2 regions of the Neobacillus sp. DZ-9 genome follow, and region 2 is predicted to be linked to the other one. Evidence: a T-box and tRNA genes for the amino acid it is inferred to sense, from the RefSeq annotation. Region 2 holds a T-box; the other holds one or more tRNA genes.
The links. The T-box of region 2 lies ahead of tyrS (tyrosine--tRNA ligase). A T-box ahead of a tRNA ligase gene usually reads a tRNA of that ligase, here a tRNA-Tyr.

Region 1 (4,423 bases), on a different contig from region 2:
TTCTCCGCTGTTTACGACATTCAATCCTAATTGAAACTCCAGCTGCATCGCTTTATCAAAGTCCTGATCAAATCCATGATAAACGGCTTCTCGGTCACTTAGCATGCAAAGCTGAGGAAACTCGGAGATTTCTGCAGCTAGTTTTTCTGCTTCCTCTTTGCCTGTACCTGGTTCAACGATGCGGTTAGCCAAACCGATCATCAATGCCTCTTCCGCTTCGACGGGACGTCCAGTTAAAATCAGATCCAGAGCACGGCTCATTCCAATAAGCCGGGGAAGCCTTTGAGTCCCACCGTCCACAAGCGGAACACCAAAGCGACGGCAAAACACACCAAATACCGCGTCCCGTTCCATCACGCGCAGGTCGCACCAGATTGCAAGTTCCATTCCCCCGGCAACTGCGTATCCTGAAACTGCTGCAATCACAGGTTTTGATAAATGCATTCGGCTGGGACCCATCGGACCATCCTTTGACATGTTCATATTCATTTCATTTCCTTCATTTATAGATAGGGCTTTCAAATCAGCTCCAGCACAAAAGGTCCCGCCAGTTCCATGTAAGACGGCAACTCGTAACGTTTCATCCTTTTCGAATTCTCGAAAAGCATCCGCAAGCTCTTTAGCTGTCTTTCGGTCAACTGCGTTTTTAACCTCCGGCCGATTTATGGTAATTGTACAAACCTTCCCATTCTTCTCAAACAGTATAGTCATTTTCAAAACCTCCCTATATGCCTTTTTGGCTTTTCTCATTTCCCTTCCAACAATAACCATTATAAAACACCGTCCAAGTCGAAACTTGTCCGTTTCTACTGTCATTAAAATATAATGCTCTGTTAAACTTTAATGTTGATAATTAATGAATCTAAAGGGGAATCTTTATTGTCAAGGTTCTCCTTACTTGTGAACCAACACATATTTAGTAAAACTCGGATCCATTTTTACAATGTTCCTCCAATTCAGCTATTGTAAGTAACAGTGTTTTTGTATATTTGCTTGAGTTTTCTGCGGAATACGCTATCAATATCAACATTTACCTTTAACAGAGCCAAATAAAAAAAGCTATCAATATGACAGCTGGTGTGTAAAACTCCAAATCCTTTTATCTATTTTCTGACAGGAAGTTAGTCAATTTTTCAAACTTGTTACATTTTTAGCTTCAAAAAAGGCAAAATTAAAAGGTGCAAAAATTATAAGATAGGAAGGATGAAGACAGATGGCGAAAACAACAAATATTCAACCAACTGACAAAGATACTAATTTAGATCAAGCAAGTATAACCAATAGCTTAGATAACGACAACGCTTTTAGCGAAAATGGATTAGAAAATAACCGATTACTAAACAAGGCTGTGAATGAAAAAAAGCAATAAATCCAGTCAATATGTAGAATATCTGGAAGGATGATCCCCATTGGCAGACATGACTGTTAATTTAAAGGAAGCAGGTAAAATTCAGTCTATTCAGACGCTGGAAACGATTCTATCCGGAATGGATGGCATTGAAAGGGCATTAGTAGATACTGAAGATGGAGAAGTAAAAATAGAGTACAATGAGAATGAACTTTCCCAAGAAAAAATCAGGAACACGATATTACAAAATGGGTTCCTGCTTAAAGAATAAAGGCGTCAAAAAAGGACAGTCCTTGTGGATTGTCCTTTTTCATGTATTAATTATAGGAAAAGTATCTTCTTCCCTATATATCGTTGCCATAGGATCGGGTATTCAACTAAAGAAGCAATTAGTTGAATTGTGATATGCAGAATCGTATCCTATATAATGACAAGTTTTTTATGTTTAGGTTTGTTTAATAAGCCTGATTGGAGAGATAATAATGGGAAATACTGATAAGTTTGAAATGATAGCTAATAAATATGATACTCCTGAAAGAATCCAAATCGCAAAGGTATCATCCGATGCCATCCGTAAGTATTTGGTTGACACTAAAAGTAAGAATGCAATTGATTTTGGGTGTGGAACTGGTCTTGTAGGAATGAACTTGTTAAACGAGTTTAATTCTATGCTTTTTTTGGATACGTCACAAAACATGATTAATCAAATAAACCAAAAAATAACTGAATTTAATGTTCAGAATGTAGATACATTATGCTTTGATATTGAAAAGGAAAGTCTATCGAATTTACATGCCGACTATATTTTTATGGCTCAGGTTCTACTCCATATTCATGATGTTGAATTAGTTTTATCAAGATTATTTGATGTTCTTGATGAAGGAGGACATCTGCTGGTTGTAGATTTTAATAAAAATGAAAAAATAGTTTCAGATATTGTTCATAACGGATTTAATCCAGAAGAGCTAACCGACATTATGACTAAAATAGGGTTTAGGGATATTAAATTCAAAACTTTTTATACAGGAAATAAAATATTCATGGGACAAGATGCGTCTATGATTATTCTTGATTCAAAAAAGGGACATAGGTAAAGTGGAAATTTCTTATACAAATAAAAAGGGCTAAACTCAAAATAGATAGAGTTTAGCCCTTTTCTCTTTCTGTCTATGTAATAGTCCACACAATTTCACTAATTATGGCTGCTGCGTTCCCGCCCTGACCAAGTTCTTAGTGTCCTTGTTGGACTATGACTCCTCAGGCAGGACTCGAACCTACGACCGACCGGTTTACAGCCGATAGCTCTTCCGCTGAGCTACTGGGAAATATTATGGGGCGGCTGATGGGAATCGAACCCACGAATGTCGGAACCACAATCCGATGCGTTAACCACTTCGCCACAGCCGCCATGATTATGGCAGAGAAGAAGGGATTTGAACCCTCGCGCCGGTTACCCGACCTACACCCTTAGCAGGGGCGCCTCTTCAGTACTTCTCTTTATTAAAAACTAAATCGCAAAGTTCCGTGAAGAACTTATGACAAAAATATATCATCTATAAGAATTGAGGACTAGCTGTAAATTTTGGTAGTCCAAAAGTCCTGTATATCCATAAAACTATATTGGTAATACTAAATATGTACAAGTATATAAGGGTTTATTGATTGGAAAAGTTGGAAATAAACAACTAAAGATTTATCCGATTCAACCTGATATAGTATTCATTGTCGCTTCTGAACGAATGAAAAACATGAAATGGTGAGTAGTCGCGGTTCCTTTACGGAGCTGAGGAAAGTCCAGGCTCGCACAGTGCTGAGATGCCTGTAGTGTTCGTGCCATCTGCAAAGGTGGGCTGTCGATATTGATATTGACAGACGGCGGTGAAATCATGCTAAGTCCTTTGGGATATGCTGAGAATAACCTGAAAGTGCCACAGTGACGAGGCTTTTCTGGAAACGGAAAAGGTGGAACGGGTAAACCCCACGAGCGAGCAACCCAAATTTAGGTAGGGGCATCATCCTGCGGAAAATGAACCTAACGGATGAATCGGTCATAGGCCGATAGTTACATGACTGCTACTTCCAGTGCGAGGCTTGCTGCCGATTGCAGTACGGAAGAACAGAACCTGGCTTATAGCCATTTCATGAGCATATGATCGTTTTAGAAGCATTTATAAATATAGTTAAACTAACCAATGAATAAATAGAAAAATAAAAGTAATCCACCTGAGTCGAGGGTGGATTATTTTTTTTCGATAAAATAAAAAGACCGAACAATATGTCCGGTCCAATAAATTTAATCTATTCAATTAGCTCATTTTATTATCTTGTTTAACAAAACATCTACTTTTTCAATAAGATGCTCTTTTACATCAGGATCTAGTTCCATTTCATCCATTGTCTCTTTCATTTTTCCAAACCAAACCTCGGCCCTTTCCGGATCTATTTGGAACGGATGTCTTTCCCTTACCTGTGATTCCTGCTTACTTTGTTCCTGTGCAGACTCATCAGAAACTAAGCGGTTTATAAATACTCTTTGCCGATTTTTCAGCAATTCAATATCCACGTTTCTTTCATTAAACATGGTTACATAATAGGAATCCTTTAGTAACTTTTCGTAGAAGCGGTCTACCAACTCATTCACTTTTTTCTGTTCTAATATTACAGCCATAAACCATTCCCTCTTTTTCCTTGAAAGTGTAGTTTCTATTATCATTATAGTGCAAACTACAGTTCTTGATTGTGATTAACATCACGTTTCAAAGGCAAGTTCAAGAGAGAGTCTAAAATATTTATTAGAACATACATTCTTATTTAGCTTTATTAGTACTTTGTTTATTAATTTTTTCTGTTGAATTTGATACAGTTAAATCATTGCTTGTTATATTTTCAATTGCCTGCCCCACCGTGTTTGTTGTATTCAATTTATGCTCTGGAATTCGTTGATTTTTCATGGATTATTTGTTGTCCTTTCAATATCTTTTTTTAAATACGTAAATAGTTTTTTTAACTTTAAGGTCAACACTACTGCCCTTCATCCCCAACTACGGTATTACCAATCCTCGGTTTTTGAGCCTT
Region 2 (4,423 bases):
TGGTTTGAAAACGTCAACAGGCTTCACCTCGTGTTGATAAATAACTTTACCGCTTTTATCAACAATTTTATCAATCATATAGGCATCGATAAATTTCCCGCCGTTGGCAAAAGTACTGAACGCATTTGTGTTTTCTTCAACAGTGACCCCCGTAATAGAACCGATGGCAGCTGAAAGGTTTGTATGATCATCTTTACTCAGCGAGGTAAATCCCATCTTTTCCAAATACTTAGCAGGATGCTGGTTGACGATTTCTGAGTAAAGTTTCACTGCCGGAACGTTATAAGACTTTGCAAGTGCATACCTCGCTGAAACTAAGCCGCTATAGCGATAGTCGTAGTTTTGCGGCCATGGCTTGCTTCTGCCAGGAATAAAATTTAAGGCAACATTAGGAAGCGGTGTGCCAGGAGATGCTTTTCCTAACTCTATTGCAGGGCCGTAGACAAGAAGCGGCTTCATTGTGGAAGCGTTTGGCCTAAGGGCACTAGTGGCATGGTTCATCTGTTGTTTGCCATAGTCTCTTCCGCCAACAAAGCTGATAATTTTCCCTGTCTTGTTTTCAATAAGCTCTGCCCCGACTTCCACGGGTTCCATTACTGTTAGCTTTTCACCTGTTTCAGGATCCTTTTTTTCCTGGGATTTATCTGGGCCGTAATATTTGTAATTATCCTTTACCTTTTGCATCGCTTCGTAAATATCTTTGTCGATGGTGGTATGGATTTGGTAACCATTTTGATGTAAAGCATGGTCGGCCATTGTTTGATATTTGTAGTTAAGATTATCATCATTTTTTAAATCTTTGTCTGTATAGCCATCTTTTTTGGCTAAAACGGTTGTTAGCACACCCACAGCACGCTTTTCAATTTCTGTAGGCAGACCTGGGTATTTTTCACTTGGAGTACTAATAGGCTGAATAAAATCTTTAGTAATATCGTAGGAAGATGCTTCTGCATATTGCTTTTGATCGATATAACCGCCATCGAACATCCTTTTTAAAACTGTTTTCATCCGCGTAAGTCCTGGTTGAAGATTGTTCTTGACCGTACCTTCTCTGGTAAAAGGTGTATACCCAAATGGGCTCTGAGGCAATCCAGCGATAAATGCTGCCTGCGGAAGGGTTAATTCACTTGCTTTTTTTCCAAAAATCCCTTTTGCAGCTGCCTCAACTCCAGCAATGTTTCGGCCTGATGAGTTTCTGCCAAAGGTGGATACGTTTAAATAAGCTTCAAGGATTTCTTTTTTATCGAAGAATTTCTCTAAACGAAGGGCAAGTAAAATTTCATTGGCTTTCCTTTGAAAGGAAACCTCATTGGTTAAGAGCTGGTTCTTAATTAATTGTTGTGTTAATGTGCTGCCGCCAGATTGGACGGAAGAATTGGTCACTTCTTGAAAGAGGGCGCGGAAAACTGCCTTTGGCACTACGCCATTATGCTTATAAAAATATTCGTCCTCAGTAGCAACGACTGCATTGACTAGATACTCTGATACTTGATCCAGCTTTACTTCTTCACGTTCAAGATCGGAGCGCATTTTTCCTAAATAAACATTATTAGCAAAATATAATTCCGATGGTTCTGTATAATTATAAATATCTTTTTTCATACTTGCATATGAACGGACAGGTTCGTCCTTTACTAGTGAGGCAAAATAACCAGCTCCAACCCCTGTAGCAAATGAACCTCCAAGGATGACAACTGTTAAAACCAACAGGAATAGGTTCCAAAAAACAGAATATGTAATTCGGGCCCCTTTTACCGCCTTTTTATGGGTTATTAAGTTAAGCATGGATTTTGTTTTTTCCAGCCATGCTTGAATTTTTTCATTCATTAATAGCATCACCTCATCTAAAATCACATACATTATAGCATATTGAAAGTATAAAAACTGACAACGTTCTACATTTTTCTGAAATTTCCATATCGTATTTGACATGGGAAGTAAGATATGGTAAAAATGCAATAAGCTAATTTTATAAAAAGCGTTGAAGGGAACCAATGGTAGTTCTTCTATCCCTGTAAATTAGAGAGTCAGCGGCCGGTGTAAGCTGTCACAAATAGAAGAATGAATTACATCCTCGAGCTTTCTCTGTGAAAAGATCAGTAGCAGAGAACGGTTAAACCGTTATATTTTTTGAGTTGGAGGAATTTTCCTCAAGCTGGGTGGTACCGCGATTATCTCGTCCCTGCAATTTTGCAGGGGCGTTTTTATTTTTGATTGGAGGGATTTAGAATGGATTTATTACAAGATTTAGCGTGGAGAGGGATTATTTATCAGCAAACGGATGAAGAAGGCTTAAAAGATACAGTCAGCAAGGAAAAAATTTCTTTATACTGCGGCGTGGATCCTACTGCAGATAGTATGCATATTGGACACTTACTTCCATTTTTAACGCTCAGAAGATTCCAGCAGCATGGCCACCGTCCCATCGTATTAGTCGGTGGTGCAACAGGGCTAATCGGAGACCCAAGTGGAAAAAGTGAAGAGCGAAAGCTTCTGACTCTCGAAACAGTACAGAGCAATGTCAACGGTATCAAAAAACAATTACAATCCATTTTTGAATTTGAAGGAGAAAATGGCGCCATAATGGTTAACAACTATGACTGGGCCGGATCGATGGATGTCGTAACGTTCTTGCGTGATATTGGTAAGCATATTGGTGTGAATTACATGCTGGCTAAAGACACAATTGCCTCTCGCCTTGAAACAGGAATTTCGTTTACAGAATTTACGTACACAATCTTACAGGCAATGGATTTCCTTCATTTGTACCAGAATCATAATTGTAAATTACAAATAGGCGGCAGCGACCAATGGGGGAACATTACATCTGGTCTCGAACTAATCCGCAAAATCGAGTCGGAAGGCTCTAAGGCATATGGTTTAACCATTCCGCTCGTAACCAAAGCAGATGGAACAAAATTCGGAAAAACAGAAAGCGGTGCAGTCTGGCTTGATCCAGAAAAAACAACTCCATACGAGTTCTACCAATTCTGGATTAACACTGCTGATGCTGATGTAGTGAAGTACTTAAAGATTTTTACGTTCCTTTCTCATGAGGATATTGAACAATTAGAAAAAGCTGTCCAGGAAGAGCCGCATCTTCGTAAAGCTCAAAAGGTTTTGGCGGAAGAAATGACACGCCTCATTCACGGTGATTCTGCATTAGAGCAGGCAATAAAAATTTCTCAGGCTCTGTTTAGCGGCGATGTAAAAAGCTTAACGGCTGCCGAGATTGCACAAGGCTTTAAGGATGTTCCTGCCTATGAGTCAGCAAATGAAGAAAATTTAGTTGATCTTTTGGTTGCTGCGAAGATTTCACCTTCTAAGCGACAGGCTCGCGAAGATATTTCAAATGGAGCAGTTACCGTTAATGGTGAAAAAATAACAGATACTGCTTACGTCCTACAAGATACAGATCGGATTGAAGGGCAGTTTACAATTATCAGAAGAGGCAAAAAGAAATACACACTAATCAATTATTAAGAAAAGTAAAGAAGGACCTTGGTGAATCCAAGGCCCTTTTTTTTCGTCTAAATATATAAGAAGAGAAAATGGGGGTGAAGTAAATGAAATATGTCTTGCATGCATTCTTTATCATTCTCATTGCACTTGTCACATTTTTCGGGCTTGGACCCGTTCTATTTGCGGATGGAGGAGTACGTGAAAGGGTATTAACCTCAATTGTTCTTGTATTAATCTATGCACTACTTGGAATTGGATATTGGATATCCATTAAATTAATCAATAGAAAATAGAAAAAAACCCCGAGCCATAAAAAATGGCCTGGGGTTATTGTTATTAACGAGAGTAGAACTCAACGATAAGAGCTTCGTTAATTTCAGCTGGAAGTTCAGAACGCTCAGGTAAGCGAGTGAAAGTACCTTCTAGCTTGTCAGCATCAAAAGTTAAGAAGTCAGGTACGAAGTTGTTTACTTCAACTGCTTCTTTAACTACATCAAGATTACGTGATTTTTCACGAAGGCTGATAGTTTGACCAGCTGTAACGCGGAATGATGGGATATCAACGCGTGAACCGTTAACTAGGATGTGACCGTGGTTAACTAATTGGCGAGCTGCACGACGTGTACGAGCTAAACCTAAACGGTATACAACGTTGTCAAGACGTGATTCTAAAAGAACCATGAAGTTTTCACCGTGTTTACCAGCTTGTTTGCCAGCTTTGTCAAATAGATTGCGGAATTGACGCTCATTGATTCCGTACATGTGACGAAGCTTTTGCTTTTCTTGTAATTGCAATCCGTATTCAGAAAGCTTTTTGCGTTGGTTTGGACCATGTTGTCCAGGAGCGTAAGGACGCTTTTCTAATTCTTTACCTGTGCCGCTTAGAGAGATTCCAAGACGACGGGATAATTTCCAGCTTGGGCCGGTATAACGAGCCATGAATGACTCCTCCTCTGTGTTT

Region 1: it encodes a tRNA-Tyr, which carries the amino acid that the T-box ahead of tyrS (tyrosine--tRNA ligase) is inferred to sense. The anticodon was not compared.

Annotation. Positions count from the first base shown of each region.
Region 1 covers NZ_JCAIOL010000006.1:72,062-76,484, reverse strand. Annotated here, with positions in the region: gene AC59HZ_RS17875 (crotonase/enoyl-CoA hydratase family protein) at 1-711, opposite strand, end outside; gene AC59HZ_RS17870 (hypothetical protein) at 1,214-1,369, shown strand; gene AC59HZ_RS17865 (heavy-metal-associated domain-containing protein) at 1,419-1,619, shown strand; gene AC59HZ_RS17860 (class I SAM-dependent methyltransferase) at 1,831-2,442, shown strand; RNA gene ffs (signal recognition particle sRNA small type) at 2,517-2,602, opposite strand; tRNA gene AC59HZ_RS17850 (tRNA-Tyr) at 2,602-2,672, opposite strand; tRNA gene AC59HZ_RS17845 (tRNA-His) at 2,680-2,755, opposite strand; tRNA gene AC59HZ_RS17840 (tRNA-Ser) at 2,764-2,845, opposite strand; RNA gene rnpB (RNase P RNA component class B) at 3,101-3,484, shown strand; gene AC59HZ_RS17830 (globin domain-containing protein) at 3,660-4,016, opposite strand; gene AC59HZ_RS17825 (hypothetical protein) at 4,156-4,299, opposite strand; gene AC59HZ_RS17820 (hypothetical protein) at 4,370-4,423, opposite strand, start outside.
Region 2 covers NZ_JCAIOL010000001.1:92,451-96,873, forward strand. Annotated here, with positions in the region: gene AC59HZ_RS00475 (transglycosylase domain-containing protein) at 1-1,827, opposite strand, end outside; T-box leader at 1,973-2,187, shown strand; gene tyrS (tyrosine--tRNA ligase) at 2,230-3,483, shown strand; gene AC59HZ_RS00485 (DUF6954 family protein) at 3,567-3,755, shown strand; gene rpsD (30S ribosomal protein S4) at 3,799-4,401, opposite strand.